4 regions of the Shinella sp. NM-101 genome follow, and region 2 is predicted to be linked to each of the others. Evidence: riboswitches for the same ligand, from Rfam matches in the RefSeq annotation. Region 2 holds a riboswitch; each other region holds the start of a gene.
The links. Region 2 has a riboswitch for cobalamin ahead of L0976_RS18735 (hypothetical protein). Riboswitches for the same ligand answer to the same signal wherever they lie in the genome.
Positions count from the first base shown of each region.

Region 1: another riboswitch for cobalamin. It lies ahead of L0976_RS04685 (aromatic ring-hydroxylating dioxygenase subunit alpha); the one in region 2 lies ahead of L0976_RS18735 (hypothetical protein).
Region 3: another riboswitch for cobalamin. It lies ahead of L0976_RS09915 (TonB-dependent siderophore receptor); the one in region 2 lies ahead of L0976_RS18735 (hypothetical protein).
Region 4: another riboswitch for cobalamin. It lies ahead of L0976_RS12230 (hypothetical protein); the one in region 2 lies ahead of L0976_RS18735 (hypothetical protein).

Region 1 covers NZ_JACBFT010000002.1:173,302-180,718, forward strand. The annotation lists gene L0976_RS04670 (L-threonylcarbamoyladenylate synthase) at 1-585, opposite strand, end outside; gene L0976_RS04675 (diguanylate cyclase domain-containing protein) at 737-1,801, shown strand; gene L0976_RS04680 (DUF6656 family protein) at 1,809-2,414, opposite strand; cobalamin riboswitch at 2,713-2,959, shown strand; gene L0976_RS04685 (aromatic ring-hydroxylating dioxygenase subunit alpha) at 3,067-4,311, shown strand; gene L0976_RS04690 (hybrid-cluster NAD(P)-dependent oxidoreductase) at 4,313-5,416, shown strand; gene lysS (lysine--tRNA ligase) at 5,611-7,107, opposite strand; gene gltX (glutamate--tRNA ligase) at 7,278-7,417, opposite strand, start outside.
Region 2 covers NZ_JACBFT010000010.1:73,231-80,647, reverse strand. The annotation lists gene metE (5-methyltetrahydropteroyltriglutamate--homocysteine S-methyltransferase) at 1-2,102, shown strand, start outside; gene L0976_RS18740 (acyl-CoA thioesterase) at 2,099-2,911, shown strand; cobalamin riboswitch at 2,987-3,186, shown strand; gene L0976_RS18735 (hypothetical protein) at 3,346-4,428, shown strand; cobalamin riboswitch at 4,520-4,582, shown strand; gene L0976_RS18730 (CbtB-domain containing protein) at 4,634-4,843, shown strand; gene L0976_RS18725 (CbtA family protein) at 4,853-5,605, shown strand; gene L0976_RS18720 (hypothetical protein) at 5,664-6,272, shown strand; gene L0976_RS18715 (hypothetical protein) at 6,368-6,727, shown strand; gene L0976_RS18710 (YcnI family protein) at 6,970-7,417, shown strand, end outside.
Region 3 covers NZ_JACBFT010000004.1:111,096-118,512, reverse strand. The annotation lists gene L0976_RS09960 (PfkB family carbohydrate kinase) at 1-190, shown strand, start outside; gene L0976_RS09955 (hypothetical protein) at 642-833, shown strand; gene L0976_RS09950 (isoprenylcysteine carboxylmethyltransferase family protein) at 856-1,554, shown strand; gene L0976_RS09945 (hypothetical protein) at 1,654-1,842, shown strand; gene xth (exodeoxyribonuclease III) at 1,849-2,634, shown strand; gene L0976_RS09935 (DUF4112 domain-containing protein) at 2,698-3,075, opposite strand; gene L0976_RS09930 (hypothetical protein) at 3,256-3,621, opposite strand; gene L0976_RS09925 (cold-shock protein) at 3,785-3,988, shown strand; gene L0976_RS09920 (hypothetical protein) at 4,475-4,687, opposite strand; cobalamin riboswitch at 4,928-5,137, shown strand; gene L0976_RS09915 (TonB-dependent siderophore receptor) at 5,289-7,223, shown strand; gene L0976_RS09910 (ABC transporter substrate-binding protein) at 7,238-7,417, shown strand, end outside.
Region 4 covers NZ_JACBFT010000005.1:171,903-179,319, forward strand. The annotation lists gene L0976_RS12225 (GH36-type glycosyl hydrolase domain-containing protein) at 1-3,408, opposite strand, end outside; cobalamin riboswitch at 3,814-4,033, shown strand; gene L0976_RS12230 (hypothetical protein) at 4,127-4,342, shown strand; gene metH (methionine synthase) at 4,426-7,417, shown strand, end outside.

The sequences.
Region 1 (7,417 bases), on a different contig from region 2:
GGGCCGCAAGAGCCGGATCGTCTCCCCCTCGACCTTGAGGATCGTGGATTCGAGGCCGACGGTCGTGGGGCCGCCGTCGAGCACCAGTTCCAGCCGGTCACCGAAATCCTCGGCGACATGGCGGGCGGTGGTGGGGCTGATGCGGCCGGAGGTGTTGGCGCTGGGGGCTGCGAGCGGCCGGCCGAAGGCGGCGATCAGGCGGCCTGCGATGCCGGTCGGCACGCGGATGCCGACCGTGTCGAGGCCGGCGCGTGCCAGCGGATGGATGGGACTTTCCGGTCGGATCGGCACGATCAGCGTCAGCGGGCCGGGCCAGAAGGCCTCGGCGATCCGGCGCGACAGCGGGTCGAAGACCGCGTGCCTTTCCGCCATGGCAAGATCGGCCATGTGGCAGATCAGCGGATTGAAGCGCGGCCGGCCCTTCATTTCATAGATGCGGGTTATGGCCAGCGGATCGGTGGCGTCGGCGGCAAGGCCGTAGACCGTCTCGGTGGGAATGGCGACGGGCACGCCGCGCGCGAGCGTCTCCACGGCGCGTGCCAGCGCGGCCTCGCCATCCGTCCGGGTATCCACGATATCCGCCATGTCGTCCTTCCGTCTTTCTGCTTCCTTTACAGGGCTTTGGCCGTGGCTGCCAAGACCGCGCGGTTGCCTAAAATTCGAGCGACCGGGTTAGAGGGGCCGAAAGAGCCGCCTGTTATACGGGGGCCAACAGTCCCGCACGCAGGTCCCCATCATGACTCACAGAAAATCCTCGAAAACCGACATCGCCTTGCGGATCGCGATGGCGATGAAGCAGATGGGCATTGACGGCCTGCCGCGCAATTACGAACTGGTCTACGAGGCCTATGCCGGCAGCAATCCGGATCTCGTGCGCGACTTCATCGCGCTCGGCAAATACAAGTCGCAGGCCGCCCTCGACGAACTCGGCCGCAAATACCTGCCCCACCAGCACGAGGCGAGCGTGCTGCAGCGTTCGGCGGGCGCGCTCAGCAGCGAGATGAGCAACTTCATGCACCTGCTCAGCCAGGAGCGCTCCTCGCTCAACGACTACGGCCGCCTGATCGGCGAGGCCTCGCAGGTCATCCGCGATGCCGGACGCCTTGGCGAAGGCGCGCTCGGCAGCTCGCTCGAGGCGCTGCAGCGGGCGACCGAGCAGCGCGTCAACCATGCGGCGGAAATGGCGGAGAAGGTCGCGGCGCAGACCGCCGCCATGGAAAGCATCCAGAAGGAGATGGTGGAGTTCGAGGCGACGAAGTTCATCGACCCGCCGACCAGGCTCGGCAACCGCCGCGCCTTCAACAAGGCGCTCGCCCGCGTCTACGCCAATCCGCAGATGCCGCTGCTGTGCGGCGTGGCGATTGCGGAGGTCGATGCCGAGCGGCGGTTCTCGCCCGGCCAGATCGAGGCGCTGTCGGACCATCTCGTCACCTTCTATGGCGGCCTCATCCGCCAGGCCTTCCCGGCGCAGGACCTTGCCGTGCGCTTCGACGGCCTGCGTTTCGGTTTCCTGTTCAACACCGCGGACGAGGGCGAGGTAACGCGCCTTGTCGATCTCCTGCGCGCGGCCTTCCAGGCGGTGCCGCTGCGTGATCCGCGCACCGGCCGCAATCTCGGCAATCTCACGCTTTCCACCGGCGTGTGCATGACGGACCGGGCCGACAGCGCGCTCGACCTTTCGTCCGCCTGCGAACGGGCGCTGGCGGAGGCGAAGGCGGCGGGGGGCGACCAGATCGTCGTCTACGGCCGCGGCGACGAGGTGCCGGCCGGCAAGGAGTGGATGCTCTACAAGGCTTCGTGAGCCCGCGTCAGAGCGCCTCGATGGCCCTGCGCAGGGTTTCGTTGCGCGCACCGAGCATCAGCACGTTCTTCATGGCGAGCTTCGGGTCGTCCGTGCGGAAGATGACGCCGTTGCCGCGCACCGTCCGGTCGATCGTCAGGCGCCCTTCATCTTCCGCCGGCGCGATGGCGACGGCGAAATACATGCGTCCCGGCTTTTGCGAAATGCCGGCGAAGAACTGTTCCCCGTCGCCGATCTCGGCGAGGAAATTGGCCATGTAGAAGGCCCATTGCACATTGTCGAACTCCGCAAAGCGCGAATTGGCAACCGTGATGTGGCAGTAGCCGAGATGCGGCGTCCCGGCGAGCGTGCGGTGGAAGATCAGCTTCGGGAACTGGATCGAACGGTGGAAGCCGTTGATGCGCTCGTGGGTGACGTTGCCCGCCCGCTCCAGCTTGCGGCCCGTCCGCTCGGCCACCTCCTGGTAGCTGAGATAGCGCTTCTCGTTCGGGCTCCAGCTAAAATTGCGCTCGATGCGGCCGGTGCGCAGGAATTCCGTATGAACGGCGGAGCGCGGCGGGTTCGCGCGCTTGAACGCCACGGCGTCGTAGTATCGGAATTTCGTCTGCTGCACGCTTCGACACCCCGTCCTCGCGCCCGGATTGCCGGAAAGCTTATGAAAACGTCGTTAAGCATTCCTTTCCGTGCGGCTGCCTTCTTTTGCGCGTCACAATCATGGTCGCAATATGACAAGAGACTGATCGCGGATGCGGGCGTGCCGAAAGAATGGGCGGCCTGCCGTGAAAATCGGCATATGTAGTTGAGTTAAGTGGAGAAAACCGGATTCTATCTGTGCTCCATGCTCCGTCTTGACTGTCGTCAAATCAGAATGGCATGTCGTTTTCCGACATGCCGCGCCGCCGCGCTTGCGGTTAGATGGAGACACTCAAGGTGCTGCCCCCGCAGGGGGGTGGAGAATTGGGAAGCCGGTTGAAGTCCGGCGCTGCCCCCGCAACGGTGTTGGAGCAAGGTGCAGCAGCGGCCACTGGACGGGAGGTCTGGGAAGGCGTTGCACCGGTCAGGCAAGGCACGACCCTCGAAGCCGTCCGGCTTCGAAAAGGGAACGGCCCGGCAGGACGCTCCTCAGCCCGGAAACCAGCCTGGAGAAACGATCGTGACTGGCTGCGGCGGGCGGCCGGGAAGCGTGCAGCCCGTGCGGTCTTCCGCCCGGATGCCGTCTCCTCCCGTGCGCCTCGGCCCAAATCTGGATTAGTTGAGGATCCGCCATGGACATCAGCAGCGACGTGCTCCGCAAGCTCAAGAACCGGCGCGAGGGCTACAGCCTCGAGCAGGCCTTCTATATCGACCCCGACCACTACAAGCTCGACCTCGAGACGATCTGGTATCGCGACTGGCTGTTCATCGGCCATGACTGCGAGATCCCGAAGGCCGGCAACTTCTTCACCGTGCAGGTCGGCGATTATCCCGTCGTCATCACCCGCGACCGTTCGGGCACCGTCCGCGCGCTGCACAATTCCTGCCGCCATCGCGGTTCGCGCGTGTGCACGCAGCACAAGGGCACCTCGGCCAAGCTCGTCTGTCCCTACCACCAGTGGACCTACGAGCTCGACGGCTCTCTGCTCTTTGCCCGCCACATGGCGGCGGATTTCGACAAGACGCAGCACAGCTTGAAGCAGATCCACTGCGAGACCGTCGGCGGCTACATCTTCATCTGCCTCGCCGACGAGGCGCCCGACTTTTCCGCCTTCCGTTCGACGGCTGAGCCTTATCTCGCCCGCCACCGCCTCGGAGAGACGAAGGTCGCCTTCGAGAGCACGATCATCGAGAAGGGCAACTGGAAGCTCGTCTGGGAGAACAACCGCGAGTGCTACCACTGCGCCGCAAACCACCCGGAGCTCTGCCGCACCTATCCGGAAGCGCCGAGCGCGACCGGCGTGCAAGGGGCGAAGGACGATCCGGTCATCGCCGCGCATTGGGCGAAGTGCGAGGCCGCGGGCCTGCCGAGCGAATTCCGCATCTCGCCGACCGGCCAGTTCCGCGCTGCCCGCATGCCGCTCATCCAGGATGCGGAGAGCTACACCATGTCCGGCGCGCGCGCGGTGCAGCGCCCGCTCTCCAACGACATGCTGGAAAGCCATGTCGGCACGCTGCTGCTCTTCCACTATCCGACGACGTGGAACCACGTCCTCGCCGACCACGCCATCACCTTCCGCGTGCTGCCGCTCGGCCCGGAACTGACGCAGGTCACGACGAAGTGGCTCGTCAACAAGGATGCGGTCGAGGGCGTCGACTACCGTCTCGACGAACTCACCCATGTCTGGACCGAGACCAACGACCAGGACCGCCGGATCGTCGAGGAAAATGCCTTCGGCATCCGCTCGCCCGCCTACCAGCCCGGCCCCTATTCGGCCGAGGACGAGGGCGGCGTCATGCAGTTCGTCGAATGGTACTCGAACTTCATGATCGAGCGGCTCGACGGCGCCAAGAAGCCGCTTACCAAGGTCGCGTGACATGACGGTCGTCAGCCATTTCCACCATTTCGACGAACTCAATCCCTGGCACGACCGCCACAACCTGCTGGAGTGCATCGCCGTCACCGTGGAAACGGCTGATGTGATGACCTTCACCTTCAGCTCCGACCAGAAGAACTGGTTCCGGTATCTGCCGGGCCAGTTCGTCACGCTGGAGCTGCCGGTGTCGGAGGACGATCCGGTCATGCGCACCTACACGCTGTCCTCCTCGCCATCGCGCCCGTTCTCGGTCGCGGTGACGGTGAAGGCGCAGAAGAACTCCATCGGCACGCGCTGGATGTTCGACAACCTGCGCCCCGGCATGAAGCTGAAGGCCTTCGGGCCGCTCGGCGACTTCTCCTTCGTGCGTTATCCCGCGGAGAAGTATCTCTTCATCTCCGCCGGCTCGGGCGTCACGCCGATGATGTCGATGACGCGCTGGATGGCCGATTGCGCGCCGCAGTCCGACGTCGCCTTCGTCACCTGCGCGCGCAAGCCGGAGGACCTGCTGTTCAAGGGCGAGCTCGAATGTCTTGCCGCCCAGATGCCGAACCTTGCGCTCGGCTTCGTCGTCGAGGGCCACAATCCGCGCGACGGCTGGCATGGCCTTCGCGGCCGCATCGACGCGGCGCGCCTTTCGCTGCTCGCCCCGGATTTCCGGGACCGCACCGTCTTCTGCTGCGGTCCGGAACCGTTCATGCGCGGTGTGCGCGACATGCTGAAGGTCTGCGGCTTCAACATGGACCGCTATCACGAGGAGAGCTTCCAGCCGTCGAGCGCCCCCGCGCCGGAGGAAATCGCCATACGTGCCGGCGCCGGCGAGCAGGAGGTCGATGCCGATGCCGTCGCGACCGTCAGCTTCACCATGGCCGGCAAGGAGGGCAAGTGCCCGCCCGGCCAGACGATCCTGCAGACGGCCCGCGCGGCCGGCGTGCGCATCGGCGCGGCCTGCGAGGGCGGGCTTTGCGGCACCTGCCGGGTGATGAAGGTCTCTGGCGAGGTGGAGATGCGCCACAATGGCGGCATCCTCGACGACGAGATCGCGGAAGGCTACATCCTCGCCTGCTGCTCGCGGCCCATCGGGGATGTCTCCATCGAGGCGTAAGGCAAGGAAAAGCCCCCGTCATCTTGGATGATGGGGGCTTCGATGTTTGCTCGACGGCTACCTCCGCACGCGCGTCACCCTCGGGTTTGACCCCGAGCATCCAAGCCACGGTGAGGCTGTGGGGATGGATGGTCGGGTCGAGCCGGACCACGACGGAGGGGAAGCGGTGCTTCCTGCCACCGCAACGAAGCGTGTCAGTCCGCCTTCGCCCGGCGTGCCGGGAAGAGGATGACGTCGCGGATCGACGGGGCGTTCGTCAAGAGCATGATCAGGCGGTCGACGCCGATGCCGAGGCCGCCTGCGGGCGGCATGCCCTGGTCGATGGCGTCGAGGAATTCGTCATCGAGCTGCTTGGCCTTCTCGCCGCGGGCATGGGCCTGTTCGAGCTGCTCGACCATGCGGGCGCGCTGCTCTTCCGGGTCGTTGAGCTCGGAGAAAGCGTTGCCGAGTTCCCAGGTGTTGCAATAGGTCTCGAAACGCTCGACGAGGCGCGGCTCGCCCGGCACTTCCTTGGCGAAGGGCGAGATGTCCTTCGGGAAATGCGTGACGTGGCTCGGCTGGATCAGCGTCGGCTCGACCTTCTCCTCGAAGATGAAGGCAAGGCATTCGCCCCAGGTCCAGTCCTTCTCGATCTCGAAGCCGGCGGCCTTGGCGGCGGCGCGGGCTTCCTCGTCGCTCTTCATGGCGAGGAAGTCGAGGCCGGTTGCTTCCTTGACGGCATCGGGCATCGGCACGCGCCTGAACGGGCCCTTGAAGGAAAGTTCCTTGTCGCCATAGGCAAATTCGGTCGAGCCGTGGATCTTCACCGCAAGCTCGGCGAAGAGGCGTTCCACGAGGTCCATGATGTCCTCGTAGTCGGCATAGGCCCAGTAGCATTCCATCATCGTGAATTCGGGATTGTGCCGCGTCGACACGCCCTCGTTGCGGAAGTTGCGGTTGATCTCGAACACCTTGTCGGTGAGCCCGGAGACCAGCGTGCGCTTGAGGAACAATTCCGGCGCGATGCGCAGGTACATGTCGAGCTTCAGCGTGTTGTGGTGCGTCTTGAAGGGCTCGGCCGTCGCGCCGCCATAGACCGAATGCAGCATGGGCGTCTCGACTTCCATGAAGCCGTCGTTCTCCATGAAGCGGCGGATGCCGGAGACGATCTTCGAGCGCTGCTGGAAGCGAAGCTTGGATTCCTCGTTGGTCATGATGTCGAGATGGCGCTTGCGGTAGCGGATCTCGACATCGGCAACGCCGTGCCACTTTTCCGGCATCGGCAGCAGGGTCTTCGTCAGCATGACAATCTGCTGCGCGTTGATCGTGAGTTCCCCGCGCTTGGTGCGGCGGACGATCCCGGTCACGCCGATGATGTCGCCGATATCGATCATCGGCAGCAGGGCGCGCGCCTCTTCCGGCGTCGTGTCCTTATGGGAGAAGATCTGGATCTTGCCCGAGGCGTCATGGATATCCATGAACATGCCCGAATTGCGCGAGGAATAGACGCGGCCGGCGACGGTCACGATGTCGCCGCTCTCCGTGTCGGGTTCCAGGCCCTCGTATTTTTCCGCAAGCTCCGCATTGGTCATCGTACGGTGGAAATGCGCCGGATAGACCTCGCCGAGCGTCTCGCGGAGCTGGCCGAGCTTCTGGCGGCGGACTTCCGTCGGGTCGGAGGAAAGGGCGGTGTCTGTCTTCGTGTCGGTCATCTTTTCGAACCCTGTTGCGGCTTTCGCCGCGCAATTAATTGCAAACTGGTGCCTGCTGCCCCCTCACCCTGGCCTTCTCCCCGAGGGGAGGGGACCGGAGTGTGTTGCGGGCGCCGCATTCCCTTCTCCCCGCGGGGAGAAGGTGCCGGCAGGCGGATGAGGGGACCCCCTTACTTTCCGCTGCCCACCATCGAGGCCACCACCTGCGCGGCGACCTTCAGGCGCTGGCGCACGACGGAGCGGCCAAGGATGGCCATGCTATCGAAGAGCGGGAGCGAGCGCGACGAGCCGGAAACGGCGACGAAGAGCG
Region 2 (7,417 bases):
TGATGGTCGGCGCAATCCCGGCCGCCTACGGCTGGACGGGCGGCGAGGTGCCGCTGTCGATCTACTTCGCGATGGCGCGCGGCAGTCAGGGCGACGGCCGCGCCGACTGCGGCCATGCGCACCACGCGCAGGGCGTGCCGGCGCTCGAAATGACCAAGTGGTTCGACACGAACTATCACTACATGGTCCCTGAGGTCGGCGAGGATCAGGCCTTCACGCTCACCGCGCAGAAGCCGGTCGATCATTTCCTGGAGGCCAAGGCGCTCGGCATTCATACGCGCCCGGTCGTGCTCGGTCCGGTGACCTTCCTCAAGCTCTCGAAGGCCCGGCCCTCGACCTTCAAGCCGCTCGATCTCCTGGCAAGGCTGCTGCCGGTCTACGAGGAGCTCTTCCGCCGGCTGGAGGCCGCCGGCGCCGACTGGGTGCAGGTCGACGAACCCGTCCTGGCGCTCGACCTGACGGAAGGCGAGCGCCATGCCTTCAAGCTCGCCTATGAGGCGCTTGCCAGGTCCGCGCCGGGCCTGAAGGTGATGCTGGCGACCTATTTCGGCGCGCTGGCCGACAATCTGGAAGCGGTCGCCGCGCTCCCCGTCGCCGGTCTCCACGTCGATCTGGTGCGAGCGCCGGAGCAACTCGAACCCGTCGCAAAGGCGATGGGGGCCGATCGGGTCCTGTCGCTCGGCGTCATCGACGGGCGCAACATCTGGAAGGCGGACCTTGCGGCGATCCTTGGCCGGCTGGCGCCGGTCGTTTCCGCGCGCGCCGCGGGTGCGGTCGAGGTTGCCGCCTCATGCCCGCTGCTGCATGTGCCGATCGACCTCGAACTGGAAACGGCGCTCGATGCGGACCTCAAGTCCTGGCTTTCCTTTGCCACGCAGAAGCTGGGCGAGCTTTCGGCGATCGGCAGGGGGCTCGCCGAAGGGGAGGACGCGGTGAGGCAGGCTGTCGATGGTGCATCGAGGGCCATCGCCGCCCGCGCCGCCTCGCTGAAGGTGACCGACCCGCTCGTCCAGGGCCGCATCGCCGGCATCGACGAGGGCATGAAGGCGCGCGGCAGCGCATTCGAAACGCGCCGCAAGGTCCAGGCGGCGGCGATCCGGCTGCCGCTCTTCCCGACGACGACGATCGGCTCCTTCCCGCAGACGGGCGACGTCCGCAAGGCCCGTTCCGCCCATGCCAAGGGCGCGCTCAGCTACAAGGACTACGAGGCGTTCCTGCAGAAGGAAACGGAAGCGGCGATCCGCTGGCAGGAGGAGATCGGCCTCGACGTGCTGGTGCACGGCGAATTCGAGCGCAACGACATGGTGCAGTATTTCGGCGAGCAGCTCGCGGGCTTCGCCTTCACGCAGCATGCCTGGGTGCAGAGCTACGGTTCGCGCTATGTCCGCCCGCCGATCATCTTCGGCGACGTCTCGCGGCCGAACCCGATGACGGTGCGCTGGTGGCAATATGCGCAGTCGCTGACCGGAAAGCCGGTCAAGGGCATGCTGACCGGCCCGGTGACGATCCTCAACTGGTCGTTCGTTCGCGACGACATTCCGCGCAGCGAGACCTGCCGGCAGATCGCGCTCGCCATCCGCGACGAGGTGGTCGACCTTGAAAAGGCCGGCGCTAAGATGATCCAGATCGACGAGGCGGCGCTGCGCGAGGGCCTGCCGCTCCGCCACCGGGACTGGCAGCACTACCTCGGCTGGGCGGTCGAATGCTTCCGCCTGTGCGCCAGCGGTGTCGCGGACGTAACGCAGATCCACACCCACATGTGCTACTCGGAGTTCAACGACATCATCTCGGCCATCGCCGCCATGGATGCCGACGTCATCTCCATCGAGACGTCGCGCTCGAAGATGGAACTGCTCGATGCGTTCCGCGATTTCGACTATCCGAATGAGATCGGTCCCGGCGTCTACGACATCCACTCGCCGCGCGTGCCCGACGTGGGTGAGATGACCGGCCTCCTGTCGCTCGCCCGCAAGCGCCTTCACGATCGCCAGCTCTGGGTCAATCCCGATTGCGGCCTGAAGACCCGCAAGTGGGACGAGGTCCGGCCGGCGCTCGTCAACATGGTGGCCGCGGCCGGCGAACTGCGCAAGGTAGCGCAGTGAGCGCGGGCGAACAGACCTTCGCGGCGCCGGGAGAAATCCCGGCGCCGTCGAGCCGCCTGCTGGACCTCGTCTTTCCCGGCGACACCAACCACCACGGCACGCTTTTCGGCGGGGCGGGGCTCGCGCTGATGGACCGCATCGCCTTCATCGCCGCGACCCGCCATGGGCGCGTCCCCTTCGTGACGGCGTCCTGCGACCGCGTCGATTTCCAGGCGCCGGCCCGCGTCGGGGAACTGGTCGAGTTCCTGGCGCGCGTGACGCGCGTCGGACGCAAGTCCATGACGGTGGAGGTGGAGATGATCGCCGAAGGCCTCGTCAGCGGCGAACGGCGGCTGTGCACCCGCGGCAGCTTCAGCATGGTGGCCGTTCCCGAAGGCAAGGCGCCGGACTGGCATCTGCCGCCCCTTTCCGCGGCGTATGAGGAGTTGGCTCCCGGCCTGCGCGCGAGCGACATCGTCTTTGCCGACCAGGCGAACAGCTTCGGCCGCATGTTCGGCGGCGAGGCGCTTGCCGCCATGACCAAGGCGGCCTTCATCGCCGCCACGCGGCACGGCCGGAAAATCACGGTGCTCGCCGCGTCCGAGCGGGTCGATTTCCGTGCGCCGGTGGCCGTGGGATCGATCGTCGACACGGTCGCGACGGTGGTGCGCGTCGGGCGCAGCTCGATGACCGTGGCGGTCGAGCTCTGGTCGGAGGACCTGATGAGCGGAAGCCGCGCCCTGACCGCGACCGGCCGCTTCGTCATGGTCGCGGTCGATGAAAGGGACCGCCCGGTTCCGGTTGTCCGCCACGATGGCGGTCCGGCATAGGCGGGGCTTTTCGCCTGTGTCGTTACGGGCACCGCGGATGTCGCATTCCCGATGGTCCTTTTGCCCGCCGGGTGGTTTGCTGGATGCATTCAGGGTGCCATCCCGGCCTGGTCGGGATGGATAATTGGGAAACCGGTCCAAGGCCGGTGCTGCCCCCGCAACGGTAGCGGAACAAAATCTCGACGAATGCCACTGGCTCCGGCCGGGAAGGCGTCGAGAGCGTCCTTCAGGACGGTTCCGAAGCCCGGAAACCAGCCATGAATTGATGACTCGGCCGATTGCGGTGGGCGATCGGGAGGCGAACGGCGTTCCCTCTCGGGGCCGCCCCGTTCCTTCCCCTTTCCATCCTCGTCCGGAACCATTTCGCAAGCCACCCGCCGATTCGCATTTGCGACACGGCAACCGGCGCGGCGGCCACGATGAAGGACAAGCACATGGCAGATCTCTGGGACGTCTTGAAGAGCCACCTCGTGGACCAGAGGGCAGGGTGGAGCATGGGCTCCTTCGGCGCGGTCGCCGAGTTCCATCAGGACAAGGGGGAATATCTGGAAGCCGATGCCCCGGCCATGCTGGTGCGCGCCACCCCGCGGGGCGCCATCCGGCTCGATTCCGAGGTGGTCGAGCAGATCGTTCCTGTCGCCTATGAGGCCCTCAGCCCCCGGCCGCACCGCTGGAGCCATGGTATCGCGCTGTGCCTGCCGGAAAAGGATGCAGCGATGAAGCGGCGCAAGGTCCTGACCGAGCTAGGCCCGGACGGGGACGCGGTGCGCCCGGCGGACAGGCGGGCGATTCTCTTCGACGTCGGCCTCAACCTTCCGCAGTGCGATTTCTGCATTCGCACCGGCGATCCGGCGCTGCTGGCGATCCTGCGCGCCGGTGCCGGGCGCAGCCTGTTCGAGACCGGAAACCCGGCGGCCGCGGCCGTGCTGAAGGCGCATCCGCACCGCGTCGCGCTGACCCGGATCGGCCGCATCGAGGTGTTCCAGAAGATCGGCGGGCCGGATACGGGCGGCGTCTCGCCCGCGGGGCCGCACACGCATCTTCTTCCGCAACTGCTGAAATCGCGTCGCACCCATTCGGCCAACACGCCGATCCCGCGATACCACATGCCGCTCGGCTATCTTCACCCCGCCAATCCCGTCATGGACGGCATGGGGCGCGATCGGAATTTCGACATCGAGGATCATGCCCGGTTCCAGGCGCTCTTCGAGCGCTTCGCCCGCCCGGACCTGCCCATCGTGCGCAAGGCGGTGCTCGACGGGCTCGCAAGGCGCCTGGAACCGGACCAGTTCCCGACGCCGTCCGACCGCTTCAGCCGGGCCACGGTGCGCATCACGCTGCGCCAGCAATACAGGCTCGCCGAGCGGTTCGGCGGCGGCTCCTATCTCGAACTGGTCTCCAGGTGGCGCAACGCGCTCGACGGCACGGCGGATGCTGCGGCGATGGACGACGACGCGCCCGGCCACGGGGTCCTCGAAGCGGCCGAAACCGGCCTGGCGCTGGCGGCGACCGGCTGAAACCGTCGAGAGTGCCGTAAAAGAACAAGCGGCGGTCGCCCCGCCGCGTTGACACGCCGGAAACGCCGTTGATAGATAGGCGCACCACCTCGGGAAGCCAGTGAAATTCTGGAGCGGTCGCGCCACTGTAATCGCATCCTGCGAAAGCCAGACCTCGGGTGCATGAATATCGGCCCATAGCGAACGCGCATTCAGAGAGGGATCCATGTCCGACATTACCTTGAGTCACGGCACCACAGTCACACCCATTCCCGCAAGCCAGTTGTTTCCGTGGGCGCTTTTCGGCGGCCTGCTGATGCTGCTCGCCCTTTATTTCGTCAGCACGGAAGAGGGCGCCGCGCGCGTCCTGTCCGGCCTCGAAGTCCACGAATTCGTGCACGACGGCCGGCATCTGCTCGGCTTCCCCTGCCACTGAGGAACGGACATGACTGGTCATCTTTTGCTGAGAGGCATGATAGCAGGCCTCGTCGCGGGCCTTGTCGCGTTCGGTTTCGCGCGCGTCTACGGCGAGCCCCAGGTCGATCGGGCGATCGCGTTCGAAGAGCTGATGGCGGCGGCCGAGGCACCGGCGGACGGCGCGGCCGAGGAGCCGGAAGCCGTCAGCCGTGAAACCCAGGCCGGCCTCGGCCTCTTCACCGGCGTCGTCACCTACAGCGTGGCGATGGGCGGCATCTTCTCGCTCGTCTTCGCCGGTCTCTATGGCCGCGTCGGCCGACTGAGCCCCCGCGCCCTGGCGCTGGTGCTCGGCGCCGCCACCTTCGTGGCGCTCGTCGCGGTTCCGGACCTGAAGTACCCGCCGAACCCGCCCGCCGTGGGCGATCCCGAGACGATCGGCGTGCGAACCGGGCTGTTCTTCGTGACGCTCGCCGCCTCGATCTTCGCGCTGGCGCTCGCCGTCGCCTTCGCCCGCCGCCTCGGCGAGCACCTCGGCCGCTGGAACGGCGCGATCGTCGCCGGCATCGCCTATGTCGTGTTCCTGGCGATCGTCTTCCGGCTGCTTCCCGGTATCAACGAGGTACCGGAGAACTTCCCGGCGACGGCGCTCTACGATTTCCGTCTGGCGACGATCGGGCTGCAACTCACGCTCTGGACGGTTCTCTCCCTCGTCTTCGGCTATCTGGCCGAGAGGAGCCTCCGGCGCTCGGGCAACTATCGCGCGGTTCCCGCGGGAATCTGACGCGGCGAGATGGAGTGCCGCCGTCGGGCGGCATTCCCCTTGCGGCAGGAGAACCGCGTTGCGTTTGCTCTTCCTCCTCATCGGCCTTGCCCTGGCGGCCGGCCAGGCCGAGGCGCACGGCAGCCGTGCCGCATCCTACAACGCCACCGGCCTTGCCATTCCGAGCCTGTCGCACGGCGCCCTGCTGGTGCTCGACGAATACTATGGCCCCATTCTCCGTCTCGCCGACCGGGCGAGGGAATCGGACCCTGTCTTCCGCAAGCTTCGGAACTATGCCCGCATTCAGAACTATTACTGCCTGTGGGGGCTGGCTCCGCGTGCGATCGCCGATGAAGCGAGCCCCTTCAACGAATGCTCCCATGCCTATCTCTCCGCCGCGCGGATGCTGCTGCTGCATATGAGGGACATGCCGAGTGTTGAGGCCGCTGCGGGCGAGATGATCTCCACCGTCGACGTCGAGATGGTGCGCCGCGGCAGCAGCCTGATCCAGTGCGAATATTCCGCCGAGCCCTTCCATACGGGCGGGTTCGTCACGCCCCATTGGGAAAAGGTGGCGGATCACGGTCCCACCCTGGCGGCGGCCCTCTCGCCCGTTCCCGTTATGCTCGCCTTCGCGGTCCTGCGGCGGAAAAGCCGTCGTGCCGGGGCGGGGCGATGCGACAATTAGGCGAGGGGAAGGGCCTGTTCACGCTGTCGGCCGATTGATAAGAGTTGCGGCGAGAGGGTTCGATGACGAAACGGCGGCAACACGGCAGGTATGGAATGGTGGCGGTAGCCGTCGCCATCCTCATGGCGTTTCAAAGCCTTCTCGGCCCGTTCGCCATGGCGGCCGGCGCGGCTTCGCCCATGCTCGACGCCTTCGGAAACCCGCTTTGCATCGCGGGCATGGAAGGGCACGAGCCGGCCTCTGCGCCGGGCAAGGATCACGCGCTGATGCCGGAATGCTGCACGCTGGCGTGCAGCATGTCATTTGCCTTCGTCCCGACGGACAGGGCTGTCGCGATCCTCTTCACCCCGCTTGTCCAGCCGTTGCCGCGCGTGCGCGTGCGGTATGCGGACCAGATCCGGTCTGTCCTGGACGATCTTCCGGGCAATCCGCGAGCGCCGCCCGTCGCCGCCTGATTGCCGGGCCTTCGCCCGCCCCGACTTTGCATGATGGATTGAATCCGGCGCGACGATGCTCGCAGACCGGAGGAGGGAGCCAGGCAGGCCCTTCCGCGCAAGTCAGTGCCTCGTGCTGCGCACGCGGCCGGCGCCGATCCGTCATGCCGTCGACCCGGCGGCGATGCCTCGCGATCTCCCGCAAAGTTCACGACCAATTCCCGGATTTCGCCGGCAGGATGACCGGCATAGTGGAGAATGACATGTTGAAACGTACCCTTACCGCCATCGCCGTCCTCGCGCTCGGCACCTCGACTGCCTTTGCGCATGTCTCGCTGCAGTTGAAGGAGGCGCCGGTCGGCGGGAGCTACCGCGCCATCCTGCAGGTGCCGCACGGTTGCGAAGGCAAGGCCACCAATGTTCTTCGCGTGCAGGTGCCGGAAGGCGTCATCGCGGTGAAGCCGCAGCCGAAGGCCGGATGGACGCTTGAGAAGATCAAGGGCGCCTACGCCAAGTCCTACGATTATTACGGCACGCCGACCAGCGAGGGCGTGAAGGAAATCGTCTGGAGCGGCGGAAGCCTCGGCGACGACGAATACGACGAATTCGTCCTGCGCGTTTACCTGACGAAGGACCTGAAGGCCGGCGAGACGCTTTATTTCCCGGTCGTGCAGGAATGCGCAGACGGCCTTGCCGAGCGGTGGATCGAAA
Region 3 (7,417 bases), on a different contig from region 2:
CGTCGGCCTGCTCGACGACCGGCCGCCCGAGGCCATCCTGGAAAACGCCGCTGAGGCCGCCGCCCGGACCTGCCTGATGCGCGGCGCCTTCGGGCACCAGGCCCCGATGAGCGTCGACCTCTCCAACATGATGAGCCTGGACGAAATCTACCGCACCACCCGGCCCGCGAAGATGCCCGCCGAGGCGTGACGGAGGCCCGGCCGTCCGCATTCCAGCCGGCGGGCAAGCTCGGGCAGGGAAACGGGTCTCCTCAAATGGACGGCACCATGGCGATGGGGAGGCCGCGAACAGCGCCGTGCCCGGTAACGAGGATCGTGTCGAGGCCGGCGGCCTGTCGGAGTGCATCACCGGCATCGCCAGGCTGAAAGCCGCAAGTCGTGGACGACCGGGGTCATCCTGAAAAAGTGCCGTCCCCGTGATGCCGGAGACCGGCCGGCGGGTCGAAATCCGCGCCGGGCGCCTTACATTGCCATTGCACCGCGCCGTTACGCCGCCGGCAAAGCCGGCCGATCGGAGAGGTCATGTGCGAAGATCATCGTCCTGACGTATCGCGGTCCGTGGATGAGGTGGGATGATGCGCTTTTCCTTCCCGCACAGCCATGCCTTTCAAGGCGGCCGCCTCACGATAGAGGATGCCGAGATGAGCGAAGGCATGTGCGTGGTCGAGTTCGGCGACGGCGTCGCGATGATCGGCGAATGGCACCCGGACGGCGACGACATCCGCCTGAGCGTCCCGGCCTATCGCACGGCGAAGGGCACGGGCGTCGATGCGCGCCGCTGGCAACTGGTGCGAGGCCAGGATGGATCGTGGCGATCCTACCGCCGGTCCTGACCGTATCGTGAGGTGCAGCACCATGACGTTCACCGACCCCCCGCCGATGTCGCGCTCAAAAGCCGCCGCCTATGCCATCGGCCTGCCGATCGCCCTCCTCGCGCTGGTTTTCCTGCCCGTCGGGCGGTTCGACTGGACACCCGGCTGGATCTTTGTCGGCTTTCTCGTCGCCGCATACGCGGTGTCCGCCCTGGTCCTCCAGCGGGCGAACCCCGTCATCTATCGCGCGCGCAGCCGGTTCCAGCCCGGGACCGAGGGTTGGGATCGGATCCTCCTGCTGCTGATGCTGCCGGCCATGGTGGCGGAGGTCCCACTCGCCACGCTCGATGCGGGCCGGATGGCCTGGTCGGCCGTGCCCATGGCATTCGTGGCGCTCGGCTACCTCCTGCTCCTTGCCGGCATCGCCATCACGACCTGGGCGCAGGCGGTCAACCGCTTCTTCGAGCCGGGTGTGCGCCTGCAGCGCGAGCGCGGCCAGCGCGTCATCTCCACCGGGCCCTATGCCTTCGTCCGCCATCCCGGCTATGTCGGGGCGCTCATGATGTTCGCCGGGATCGCGCTGGCGCTCGCTTCCTGGTGGGCGCTCGTGCCGGCGGCGTTCGCCGGCGCCATGCTCGTGCTGCGCACGAACTGGGAGGATGCGCTTCTTCGCACCGGGCTCGTGGGCTATGGCGACTATGCCCGCCGCGTCCGCTTCCGCCTCTTTCCGGGCCTGTGGTGAGAGACGGAACGAATCGGCCGCCCGCGCATTTATCAGCCGATGTTGGTTTTTCGCCCCGCTGCGCCAGCGGGGCGTTTTTTTTGCAGCAGGAGAATTGCCATGGATATCGGAATTCCCTCGCCGCAACGCCCGACCTCCGATCCGGATGCCGCGCTGGTATTCGAGGCCGTCATGCGCGCTGCCGGTCATCAGGCGGCCGCCTACCTGGAAGACCCGGACCCCGCGGACGATCCCGCCATGCCTCGCCCGGACGCTGCCCTTGCGGGCGGCAATAGACGCGCGGACTGAGGATCGATGAAGATCGCGACCTACAACGTCAACGGCGTGAACGGGCGCCTCGCCGTGCTTCTTCGCTGGCTTGAGGACGACGCGCCCGACGTGGTGTGCCTGCAGGAATTGAAATCGCCGAACGACCGGTTCCCGCGCGCGGAACTGGAGCGTGCCGGCTATGGGGCGGTCTGGCACGGCCAGAAAAGCTGGAACGGCGTTGCAATCCTCGCAAAGGGCTTGGTGCCCCTTCTCACGCGCCGGGGCCTGCCGGGCGACCCTGACGACACGCACAGCCGCTACATCGAAGCCGCCGTCGACGGGATGCTGGTCGGCTGCCTCTACCTTCCCAACGGCAACCCTGCTCCCGGCCCGAAGTTCGATTACAAGCTGCGCTGGTTCCAGCGCCTTCTCGCCTATGCGGCGGAACTGATCGAGCTCGATGTTCCCGTTCTGCTGGCCGGCGACTACAACGTCATGCCGACCGACATCGACGTCCATGCGCCCGAGCGCTGGCGAGACGACGCGCTGTTTCGCCCCGAGGTTCGCAAGGCCTATGCCGATCTCCTCGCGCAAGGCTGGACGGATGCGATCCGCCGTCTCCATCCCGACGAGCGGATCTACACATTCTGGAAATATTGGCGCAATTCCTTCGAGCGCGATGCGGGCCTGCGGATCGATCATTTCCTGCTCAGCCCCGCCATCGCGCCGCGGCTGCGCTCCGCCGGCGTTCGCCGCGCGCCCAGGAGCTGGGATCACACCAGCGACCACGCGCCGGTCATGATCGAGATCGCACCGCCGGCCGACAGTTGAAGGACCAGGCTTGTCCGCCGCTTTTCGCGCAATTCTTCCGGGGTCGCGAACCACCGTCGGCGCCTAGCGGTCGAGGTCGGCGTGGTCGAGACCGAAATGATCCAGCACAAGCTGGAGGTTGCGGCGGTTGGACTTGAAATAGACGTCGAAGACGTCGCCCAGCACCGGCACGCTTCCCGCGACCGTATCGAAGCCGATATTGACCAGCATCCTCATGAGCTTGTCGTTCGGCACCCCGAGCCGCCGGGCCTCGTTGACGATGACGAGGCTGACGGCCGCGGCCGCGAAATCGCCGATGCCCGGGACAAGGCCGAGCACGGAGTCCGCGCCGAACGACACGCGCGTGCCGGGAATGCGCAGCGCCGTGTCCATCAGCCGCGCCAAGCCGCGGATCCGCCGGAGGCGCGCCAGATGCTCGATGGGTATGCTGGACCTGTTCATTCTCCTGATGTGGTCCCGGCGCCCAGCGGTTGAAAGGTCCTGCCGCAACTTTTGCTTGCCGGGCGGCTCGATCGCCTGCCGACCAACGCCATGCGCCCGCTTCGCAGATGATCGGGAGGCGCTTCCTTCTCGCAGGTCGGGCTTGTCGGCCTCGCTCCCTCCGGCCCCCCACTGTTCCGCCTACCAGATCCTTCGGTCGAGCTGCGAGGCGATCATCGGCACGGCGGCCGCGCCCGGCGCGCCGAGGCGAAGACGTTGCACGAGCCGCCCGAGGAGATAGGTCGTCGCGGCCGTCGCGGCGATCCTGAGCCAGGGGTGCAGCTCGCCCCGGGAGGGCGGCGCATCCATCCCTTCCGCCTGCCTGCGGATCGTCGCCAGCCGGGCGCGTAGATCGGCGACCTCCCGGCGAAGGTCCGCGACCTGCTGGACGGCGGAAGGCGTTTTCGTCTCGCCCGGCCCCTCCGCCGGGCTCTCGTCCTCGATTTCGGCCAGATGCTCGCGCAGTTGAGCGGGGCTGTCGAACCCCTTGGCCCGGATGTCCGTCATGACGTGTACCTCTCCTGGAACGATGTCGGCGCTTGCCGAAGTCGGGATGAAGAACCCGTCTGTGCGATGGTTGTTCCGCATGCACGGTCACCTGTTGCGGGAACGGCAGATGACGAATAAGCTAAGGTGATGGCGCCGCCGGCGCGAAGCTCACGAGGACGACATGGCAACGGGTACAGTAAAGTTTTTTAATCAGGACAAGGGGTTCGGCTTCATCACGCCCGACAACGGCGGATCGGACGTCTTCGTCCATGTCTCGGCGGTCGAATCCGGCGGCCCGCTGCGCGACGGCGCGAAGGTGAGCTACGACATCGGCCAGGACCGCAAGACGGGCAAGTCGAAGGCGGAAAACGTTCGCTCGATCTGACGGCCGTCAAAGTCTCTGACATCGAATCGACAAGGCTGCCCTAGCAGGGCGGGATGGCGCGCGCCTGAAAACGGCCCGCACTCCCGCCTTCGGCGGCCTGGCCGGACATGCGCCGGATCTTCGATCATCCGGCGCATGTCTCTTGGCGTGCCGAGATTGCCGGCGCCTGGAAAGAATGTGTACTCGCCTGCCCCGCACATGCCGGGACGAACGAGCACGCCTTTTGATCCGGGCAGGGCGGCGACAGCAGTCACCCCGCCATCACTCGGCGTTGCACCGGGATCACGGCGTTCGGCCGCTCCCGATGAACGAGCGAAGGCATCCGCCATGACAGCCGGACGCACCCCTTCCGTTCGTCTTCCGCGAACGATCGCGCGGACTGCCAGGATCTGCGAGGCAGGGTGGCGGGCCTGTCGACTTGAATACAGTTCCAGCCCTTTGCGATGACCGCCGAAAGGACCGTGCTGCCGGCAGAGGCGTCGATTGTTACCGCTCCGTTTTCTCCCAGGCGAGCGCGGTCGCGAGATAGCCGAGGGCGAAGGCGGCGCCGATGCTGTAGATCACGAGCAGGATTTCCAGGGGGCCGAGGGCCGCGCCGAATGCAGACGGTTCGAGCAGCAGGACGGCCACCGTGCTTGCGGCGCCGAGCGCGAAGCCGATGCAGAGGCGACTCAGCATGTAGCGTACGAGCGCTGGCATTGGTCGGACTCCGGGTTCAGGACAGTCAACGATCCCGGCCCGCCAATGTTCCGTTCGAGCAGCGCGCCCGCACGAAGGCTTGGCCTGTCTGCGGGGATCGGATCGCCTGAGGCGAAATCCGCTCGGCCGGCCACGCAAAACCGGCACGGATGGAGCCGCTCTTTGCGCTTCGACAAACACCGATCCGGAGTATCGTCGCGCCCGGCTTTTATCGATTGACGGTCTTGTCCCCCAACGATTAGGGTCCGCGCTGGAAACGGCTCCGCCGCAAGGCGGATTAAAAGGGAACACGGTGAAGCCGGTTTGAGGCTGAAGCCGGGACTGCCCCCGCAACTGTAACCGTCGAGTCTTCTTCCAATTGCCACTGGGATGCGTCCTGCGCAGCCGGGAAGGCGGAAGAGAGACGAAGAAACGGAAGTCAGGAGACCTGCCCTTTCCAGTCACCCATGCCAGGCACGAGGGGTGCCCCGGCGCGGACGTCCGTGGCGGTGACACGATGTGTTGCCGTGTGCGGGACGGGCCGGTCGGAGTTTTCCTTGCTCCTCAGCTTTGCCAGTCGGACCGCGGTTTATAGCGAACCGGGGCGCAGCGATGCGCCCGAATGTGCCTGGGGGTTGATTTGAAGACGGTCCTTTTGACGACGAGCGCGCTGGCATTGGCGTTCACGGGGATGGCCGGCACGGGCATGGCCCAGGAAGCGGGCGCCGATGAAGGCGGGGCCACGCAGCTCGAAGCCATCGTGGTCACCACGCCGCTGCGCCGCGAATCGAGCCTGGCGCGCTCGACGTCCTCCGTGACGGTCGTAAGCGAGGAAGAGATCCGGCGGTCCGCCGCGTCCGACCTGGCATCCCTGCTCAGAAGCTATCCCGGCGTCACCGTGACCTCGAACGGCGGCATGGGCGCCGATTCGAGCGTCTCGCTGCGCGGTGCCACGGCGGCGCAGACGCTGGTCCTCGTCAATGGCGTGCGCGCCGGTTCGGCGACCGCCGGCACCGTCAACCTCTCCGCGATCCCGCTTGCCTCGATCGAGCGCATCGAGATCGCCAAGGGCGGCCATTCCGCGCAATACGGCGCCGACGCCATCGGCGGCATCATCAACATCGTCACCCGGCAGGGCGGCGTCTGTGCCGATGGCCGCACAAGCTGCGGCACGGCCATCGTCGGCGTGCTGCATCCGTGGGGCGGCTACGTTTCGGGCAATGTGCAGGGCCGGAGCGCCGATGGGATCGATTATGCCTTCGGCGCGCAGATGCTGGGCACCGAGGGCTACGATTTCACCCTGCCCGCCACCTTTGGACACGAACCCGACAAGGACGGTTTCCGGCTGGGCTCGTTCAACGCCTCGCTGTCGAAGGACTTCGATTGGGGGCGTATCTATGCCGACGGGCTCTATGCGCGCGGCCGCAACCAGTATGACCGCCAGCCGGCGAACGAGGCGGACACGGCCAACGCTTCCGGCCGCATCGGCGCGCGCATCGACCATTCCGATAGCTGGTCGTCGACCGTCGAAGTGATGGGCGCGCTCGACAATGCCTCGAATTTCGGTCGGGCCACCAGGGGCGACGATTTCGACACGCTGCGCTACGGCGTCCTCGCCTCCACGCAAAGGACGTTCGAGACGGACGAGGCGAAGCACATTCTGGCGGGCGGGGTCGAAGCCTATCGCGATTCGGTCGACAGTTCGTCCATCTCGGGCGTCGCCTACGCGGCGACGAAGCGCGACCTGGCCGCCGTCTTCGGCCAGTATTCGTTCGAGTATCGGGGCCTTACGTTCGACAGCGGCCTGCGCTTCGACCACAACGAACAGTTCGGCGGCGCCACCACCTACAATATCGGCGCGAGCTACGAACTGACGCCGGACCTGGTGGCGCGCGCATCCTACGCCACCGGCTTTCGCGCGCCGACCTTCAACGACCTCTATTATCCGGACCCCTACCTCTCGGGCAATCCCGACCTCCGGCCGGAAACGTCGCGTTCCTACGAGATGGGATTGAAGTGGCAGGCCACGGCCGATACGGGCCTCGACATGGCGGTCTATCACATGCGCGTGGAAGACCAGATCAACTGGGCGCCGGTCGATCCCGCCGACCCCCTCGGCGCCTGGCACCCGGACAATGTGGAAAAGGTGCAGGTAACCGGTTTCGAGGCCACCCTGACGCACCGGTTCAGCGAGGCGTGGAGCGGCAATCTCGGCCTCGACATCCGCGAACCGCTGAACAAGAGCCCGGGCAGCCACGGCAGGTATGTCGCCTATGGCGACCGCTTCAAGGGCATGGCGGGGCTCACCTACACGCCCGTGGAGGATCTCGAACTGTCGGCAGCCGTCATCTATGGCGGTGAGCGCTATGCGGATGCCGCCAACACCATCAGGCTTCCGCACTACATCACGGCCGACTTCACGGCGCTCTATGCGCTCGACGAACAGTCGCGCCTCAAGCTTTCGGTGGCAAACATCCTCGACGAGCAGTATCAGACCAAGCAGGGCTACAGGGCGCCGGGCCGGTCCGTCGATTTCAGCTTTACCCGATCGTTCTGAAAGGCCTTGTCATCATGACCGCTGCTTCCGCACGATGCCGCAGGATCGCAATGGCGGCCACCGCAGCGCTCATGCCTGCCTTTGTCCCCGCTGCGGCCGCTGCCGACCCGCCGCCGCAGCGGGTCGTCTCCATCAACCTGTGCACCGATCAGCTCGCCATGCTGATGGCGGCGCCCGGACAGCTCAGGTCGGTG
Region 4 (7,417 bases), on a different contig from region 2:
GCCGTCGAGGCTGCCCTGGAGATGTGCCGAGGGGGCTTCGGCCCATTCGCGGCACATGGAGGAGACGGCGATAAGGTGGCCGGCGAGGTTGCCGCTGTCGACCGCCGAGACATAGCGCGGGCCGAGCGTTTCCAGTGTGTTGGTGCGATACCAGTTGAAGAGGTGGCCGCGGTATTTCGGCATGCCGTCGACGGTTGAGATGGTCTGCTCGAGGCGGCGGACCGTTTCCTCGAAGCTGACCCAGCCGAAATCGCGCGCCGAGATGACCGAGAGCAGGTAGACGCCGATATTGGTGGGCGAAGTCCGCTCTGCGAGCACCGGCTGCGGCGTTTCCTGGAAATTGTCCGGCGGCAGGAAATGCTGCTCGGCGGTGACGAACTCCTCGAAGTAGCGCCATGTGCGCCGGGCGAACTTGCGCAGCTCGGCCGAGACGTGGTCGGACACGACGAGCTGGTCCTCGGTCTCGGCCGTCTGGCTGACATACCAGGCGATGACGGGCGAAAGCATCCAGACGAGGGCGAAGGGAACGCCGATGAAGGGCAGGCCCGTCTTCGAGACCATGGCGAGCGCCACGGAGAGAACGGCCAGCGCCGGGGCCTGCCACATCGACTTGTAATGGGCGAGGATGCCGCCGCGCGCCGCGCTGTCGGCCTGCGCGGCCGTGCGCCATTCCAGCATCAGCCGGCGGCTGACGAAGGTGCGGTAGAGCGAGCGCACGATCGCATCGGCCATCAGCGCCGCCGAATGGGCGATGAAGGCGATGCGCAGGGCCACCTGCGCATTGGCCGCGCGGATGTCGGAGAAGACGCGGTGGACATGGGCGCGCGCCACGATGTCGTTGCGGCGCGGCATGATGCCGGAGATCAGCGACAGCGTCGGGGCGACGAAGAGCAGGAAGATCAGCACGAGCTGCCAGACGAGCGCCTGGCGCGGCTCCATGTAGTACCAGCCCATGACGGAGGCGACGAGCCAGCCGATCGGGATGAGGCTGCGGCGCAGGTTGTCGTACATCTTCCAGCGGCCGAGCATGGAAATGCCGCTCGACGGGCTGAAGAGATAGGGCAGGAGCTGCCAGTCGCCGCGTGCCCAGCGATGCTGGCGCGACGTCTCGACGCCGTAGCGGGTCGGGAAGTCCTCGACGAGTTCGAGGTCCGTCACCAGCGCGCAGCGGGCGAGCGAGCCTTCGAGCAGGTCGTGGCTGAGCACCGCGTTCTCGCCGATCCGCCCCTTCACCGCCGCCTCGAAGGCGTCGACATGGTAGAGGCCCTTGCCGGTGAAGGTGCCCTCGCCCACGAGGTCCTGGTAGACGTCGGAAACCGTGAAGACATAGGGATCGATGCCGCGGTCGGCGGAGAAGATGCGCTGGAAGGTGGACGCCTCCTTGCCCGTCGTCAGCGACGGCGTGACGCGCGGCTGGAGGATGGCGTAGCCGGCGACGACCTCGCCCGTCGCCTCGTCGATGACGGGGCGGTTGATCGGATGGTGCATCTTGCCGACGAGCTTGGTCACCGCGTCGCGCATCAGGCGCGTGTCGGAATCGAGCGTCATGACGTATTTGACGCCCGCCGGCACGACATTGGCGCCCGGCAGGAAGGTCGTGTCGCCGTCGCCGCGCAGGAGCAGGTTCAGCTCGTGCAGCTTGCCGCGCTTGCGCTCCCAGCCCATCCACACGCCTTCCGACGGATTGTAGAGGCGGCGGCGGTGCAGGAGGTAGAAGCGCATGCGCCCGTCATAGGCATAGCGGGCGGAAAGCGCGGCGATCTCGCGCTTGGCATAGTCGAGGACCTCGAGGTCGGCGGGCGTCTCCTCGGACGGGCTGTCGGCCCAGTCGCTGATGAGGGCGAAATAGATCTCGCCGCGCGGATTGGCGAGGTAATGGACCTCGAGGTTGCGCACGAGCTCGTCGACATGGTCGCGCTTGGAAATGAGACAGGGCACCACGAGAAGCGTGCGCGCATCCTCGGGAATGCCGTCCTTGAATTCATAGCCGACGAGCCGGGACGGCGTGACGAAGAACGTCACCAGCGTGTTGAAGAGGCCCGTCGCACCTTCCGAGGCCGGCAGCGCGAAGAGGACGAGCATGATCAGCCATGCGCCGTTCGGAATGTCGAGCTGGTCGAGGAAATAATAGACCGCGACCATCGCAAGCAGCGTCAGGGCGATGTTCGGGCCGGCAATGGCGAACCAGTCCAGCTTGCGGGTGAGGCGCACGATGCGCTGGACGAGCGAGGGGCGGTAGCCGATGCGCCTTTCGAGGAGCTTGCGCTTCTTGCCGACGAGGAAGGCGCCGACATTGGCCTCGTAGTCCGGGTCGTCGGCATGGGCGGCGGCGTCTTCCGCCGTCATGGCAAGCGCCGTCTCGGTGACCTCGAGCTCGGTCTTGCCGGACCGGCGTGCGAAGCGCTCGATCGTGTTGCGGTACTTGTTGCGCGAGCCGAAATCGAGGTCGCTGTAGTCCGAACGCTGGCGCAGCGCCTCGTCGAGGCGGCTGACGCTCTCGAACCAGACAGGCCATTCCGTGTCGTCCACCGTGCGCAGGCTCTTGATGAGCGAGCTCATCGTGACATTGCCCGAGGAAAGGCGGTTGTTCTCCGCCACGATCAGCTCTTCCAGGTCGCTGCCGCGGCTCTCGATCTTGCGCTCCAGCCACTGGAGCACCGCGCCGGAGGCCTGCAGGCCGTCGCGCAGGCGGTAGAGGAGCTGGATGACGAAGGTGTTGTCCTCGACGAAGCTCTCCATCGAGCGCAGATACGCGATGCCCTTCTCCGGATCGTTGAGGCGGATCAGCTCGTCGGCCACCTCGTTCGCCTTGAAGCGCATCTTGCGCGAGCGCTCGACGCGGCTGGAAATGCGCCGGAGGTTTTCCAGCAGCACGAAGCGGACGAAGGAGGGCAGCGCCCACAATTCGCCGATCTTCAGCGCGTCGACCTTCTGGAAGCCCTGGACGAAGGCCGTCAGGCTCTCCTCGGAGATGCTGCTGTGCGTATGGGCGACATAGAGCCAGGCGAGCGCCAAGGTGCGCGGGATCGCCTGTCCGTCGACCTCCATGGTCGGAAGCTGGCGCAGGAAGCGCCGGGGGAAGTCGCGCCGGACCTCCTGGATCGCCTCCTCGATGACGTAGTAGTTGTCGAGCAGCCATTCGGCGGCGGGGGTGATCTGCGCGCCGGCCTCCACGTCCTTGGCCGTCGCCTGGTAGACGCGGAAGATCTCCTTCTCGTTCTCCTTGTGCCGGGGGCGGAACTCGAAGGGCTGGTAGCCCGGCAGGGACACGGTCCTGTCGTGCGCGAGCGCCTCGCCGCATGCGGCGAGCTCCTCCAGCGTCAGATAGGTGGCGCGGATCGAATCGTTGTAGTCGATCTGCTTTGCGTCGGCATCGCGCGGGGCTTGCGGCGTATTTTGAAGGGGCATGTTTCTGATTCTGGATCCGGCCATGTTGAGCCATCCGGCGGCGGCCTTGGCGCCGGAGGGTTTTTCGCGGACAGGCTTCTTCTCGGCGCCGCGGTCAGCCATGACACCGGACCGCGCCCTCATGGCGCCTCACGGATCGATATGGCTCAAGCGACACGCTGATGGGCATCCTGGCCGCGTGGTGCATGAAAACGGCATTTTTTAGCCGTAAGGACAGAGACTTGCAACATGTCAACAGGACCGGACGGCGCAGCATGAAGCCCTCATCTGCGGTTTTGGTGAATCGCCCCTCCCCGACGGGGCGAGCCTGAACAGGATGCAGGCGGAAGCGGAAATGCGCGGGGACAACAAAAGTTCCCGGCCTCTCTCGATAAGGCACGCCATTGACTTGGCCGGCCCGTGGCGCCAGTCTGCCGGCGTCAGGGTCTTCCGAGTCGAAAACGGCCGGAGGCTAAGAGGGAAGCCGGTGCGATGCTCCGAAAGGAGCGCCAAGGCCGGCGCTGCCCCCGCAACTGTGAACGGCGAGCTGCTGTCGATCGATGCCACTGGCGCGAAAGCACCGGGAAGGCGCGGCAGAAGCGACGACCCGCAAGCCAGGAGACCTGCCCCGACAGTTCGTAACGTCCATGGGCGGGGTGTCCCAAGGGTGCGCTTGCTCGCCGTCGGCGAATTCCAGCAGCGTGCGTCCGGCCATCCCCCAATTCCGATTGGGGAAGAAATGTCTCTATTCATCGAAAACCAGCCTTCCGGCAACGGGAAGCCGGAATCCGTCTTCATCTCCTGGCTGCTCTGGCAGCCGCGCGGCGCGGACCTCGCGGTCGAGGCGCTGAAGGAGGTGCAGAAGCTTTCCCGCTATGAAAACCCCGATCCGGACATCGCACGGCTCAAGGCCCTGTTCGCCTCGCTCGCCGGCGCGAACGGGCCGCTGCACTAGGTCAATCGCATAAAGACATATTGACATAAAGATACGTTTATGTGAATTCCGGCGTGATATGTTGCGCACCGGAGGGCTTCGCCATGGCCAATTCTCACCTGGATACCCTGTTCGGCCCCGAACTGCCGAAACGGGACGGAAGCGAGATCCGCGCCGCCCTCGAAGCCGCCGCCCGCCAGCGTATCCTCGTGCTCGACGGCGCGATGGGCACGGAAATCCAGACGCTGAAGCTGGTGGAGGAGGATTTCCGGGGAACACGCTTCGGCGACTGCGCCTGCCACCAGCAGGGCAACAACGACCTGCTGACGCTGACCCAGCCGGGCGCGATCGAGGACATCCACTACCGCTATGCGCTCGCCGGCGCCGACATCCTCGAGACCAACACCTTCTCCTCCACGTCGATCGCCCAGGCCGACTACGGCATGGAGGACATGGTCTATGAGCTGAACCGCGACGGCGCGCGCCTTGCCCGCCGCGCCGGCCTGAGGGCGCAGGAGAAGGACGGCAGGCGCCGCTTCGTCGCCGGCGCGCTCGGCCCGACCAACCGCACCGCCTCCATCTCGCCCGACGTCAACAATCCCGGCTACCGTGCCGTCACCTTCGACGACCTGAGGCTCGCCTATGCCGATCAGGTGCGCGGCCTCGTCGACGGCGGCGCCGACATCATCCTCATCGAGACGATCTTCGACACGCTGAACGCCAAGGCCGCGATCTTCGCCACGCGCGAAGTGTTCGAGGAAAAGGGCATCGAGCTGCCGATCATGATCTCGGGCACGATCACCGACCTGTCCGGCCGCACGCTCTCCGGCCAGACGCCCGAGGCCTTCTGGAACTCGGTGCGCCATGCCGCCCCCTTCTCCATCGGCCTCAACTGCGCGCTCGGCGCCAATGCGATGCGCGCCCATCTCGCCGAAATCGCCTCCGTCGCGCAGACCTTCGTCTGCGCCTACCCGAATGCCGGCCTGCCGAACGCCTTCGGCCAGTATGACGAGAGCCCCGAGGAGATGGCCGCGCAGATCGAGGGCTTCATGCGCGACGGCCTCGTCAACGTGGTTGGCGGCTGCTGCGGCTCGACGCCGGACCACATCCGCGCCATCGCCGGGGCCGCAGCCCGCCACAGGCCGCGCGAAATCCCCGACATTCCCCGCCACATGCGCCTTTCCGGCCTCGAACCCTTCACGCTGACCGAGGCCATCCCCTTCGTGAACGTCGGCGAGCGCACCAACGTCACCGGCTCGGCGAAATTCCGCAAGCTGATCACGGCCGGCGACTACGCGGCCGCGCTCGACGTCGCGCGCGACCAGGTAGCGAACGGCGCGCAGATCATCGACATCAACATGGACGAGGGCCTCATCGATTCCGCCAAGGCGATGACGGAATATCTCAACCTCATTGCCGCCGAGCCCGACATTGCCCGCGTGCCCGTCATGATCGATTCGTCGAAATGGGAGGTGATAGAGGCGGGCCTGAAATGCGTGCAGGGCAAGCCGCTGGTCAACTCGATCTCGCTGAAGGAGGGCGAGGAGGCCTTCCTGCACCACGCGAAGCTCGTGCGCGCCTATGGCGCCGCCGTCGTCGTCATGGCCTTCGACGAGAAAGGCCAGGCCGATACGAAGGTGCGCAAGGTGGAGATCTGCACCCGCGCCTACAAGCTCCTGACCGAGGTCGCCGGCCTTGCCCCCGAGGACATCGTCTTCGACCCCAATATCTTCGCCGTCGCCACCGGCATCGAGGAGCACGACAATTACGGCGTCGACTTCATCGAGGCGACTGCCGAGATCACCGCGAGCCTGCCCCACGTCCACATCTCCGGCGGCGTCTCCAACCTCTCCTTCTCCTTCCGCGGCAACGAGCCGGTGCGTGAGGCGATGCACGCCGTGTTCCTCTACCACGCCATCCAGGCGGGCATGGACATGGGCATCGTGAACGCCGGCCAGCTCGCCGTCTACGATACGATCGAGCCCGAGCTGCGCGAGGCCTGTGAGGACGTGGTGCTGAACCGCGCGCCGAAAGCCGGCGGCACCGCCACCGAGCGCATGCTTGACATCGCCGAGCGCTTCAAGGGCGCGGCCGGCAAGGAAGCGAAGGAACGGGACCTTGCCTGGCGCGACTGGCCGGTGGAGAAGCGGCTGGAACACGCGCTCGTCAACGGCATCACCGAATTCGTGGAGATCGACACGGAGGAGGCGCGGCAGAATGCCGAGCGCCCGCTGCACGTCATCGAAGGCCCGCTGATGGCCGGCATGAACGTCGTCGGCGACCTCTTCGGCGCGGGCAAGATGTTCCTCCCGCAGGTCGTGAAATCGGCCCGCGTGATGAAGCAGGCCGTCGCCGTGCTGCTGCCCTACATGGAGGCGGAAAAGCGCGCCAACGGCGGCAGCGGGGAACGCGAGAGCGCCGGCAAGATCCTGATGGCGACCGTCAAGGGCGACGTGCACGACATCGGCAAGAACATCGTCGGCGTCGTGCTCGCCTGCAACAATTACGAGATCATCGACCTCGGCGTGATGGTGCCGGCGACGAAGATCCTCGAGACGGCAAAGGCGGAGAAGGTCGACATCATCGGCCTTTCCGGCCTCATCACCCCCTCGCTCGACGAGATGGTGCATGTCGCCGCCGAGATGGAGCGCGAGGGTTTCGACATCCCCCTCCTCATCGGCGGGGCGACGACGAGCCGCGTGCATACGGCGGTGAAGATCCACCCGCGCTACGAGCGTGGCCAGACCGTCTACGTCACGGACGCGAGCCGCGCCGTCGGCGTCGTCGGCAGCCTGCTGTCGGCGGAGATGAAGCCCGGCTATGTCGAGACGCTGAAGGCGGAATACCGCAAGGTGGCCGATGCCCATGCGCGCAGCGAAGCGGAAAAGCAGCGCCTTCCCCTCGCCCGGGCCCGGGAAAATGCCTTCCGGGCCGACTGGTCGGCCTATGAACCGAAGACACCGTCCTTCCTCGGCACCCGCGTCTTCCAGGATTGGGACCTTGCCGAGCTTGCCCGCTACATCGACTGGACGCCCTTCTTCCAGACCTGGGAACTGAAGGGCGTCTATCCGAAGATCCTCGACGACGAGAAGCAGG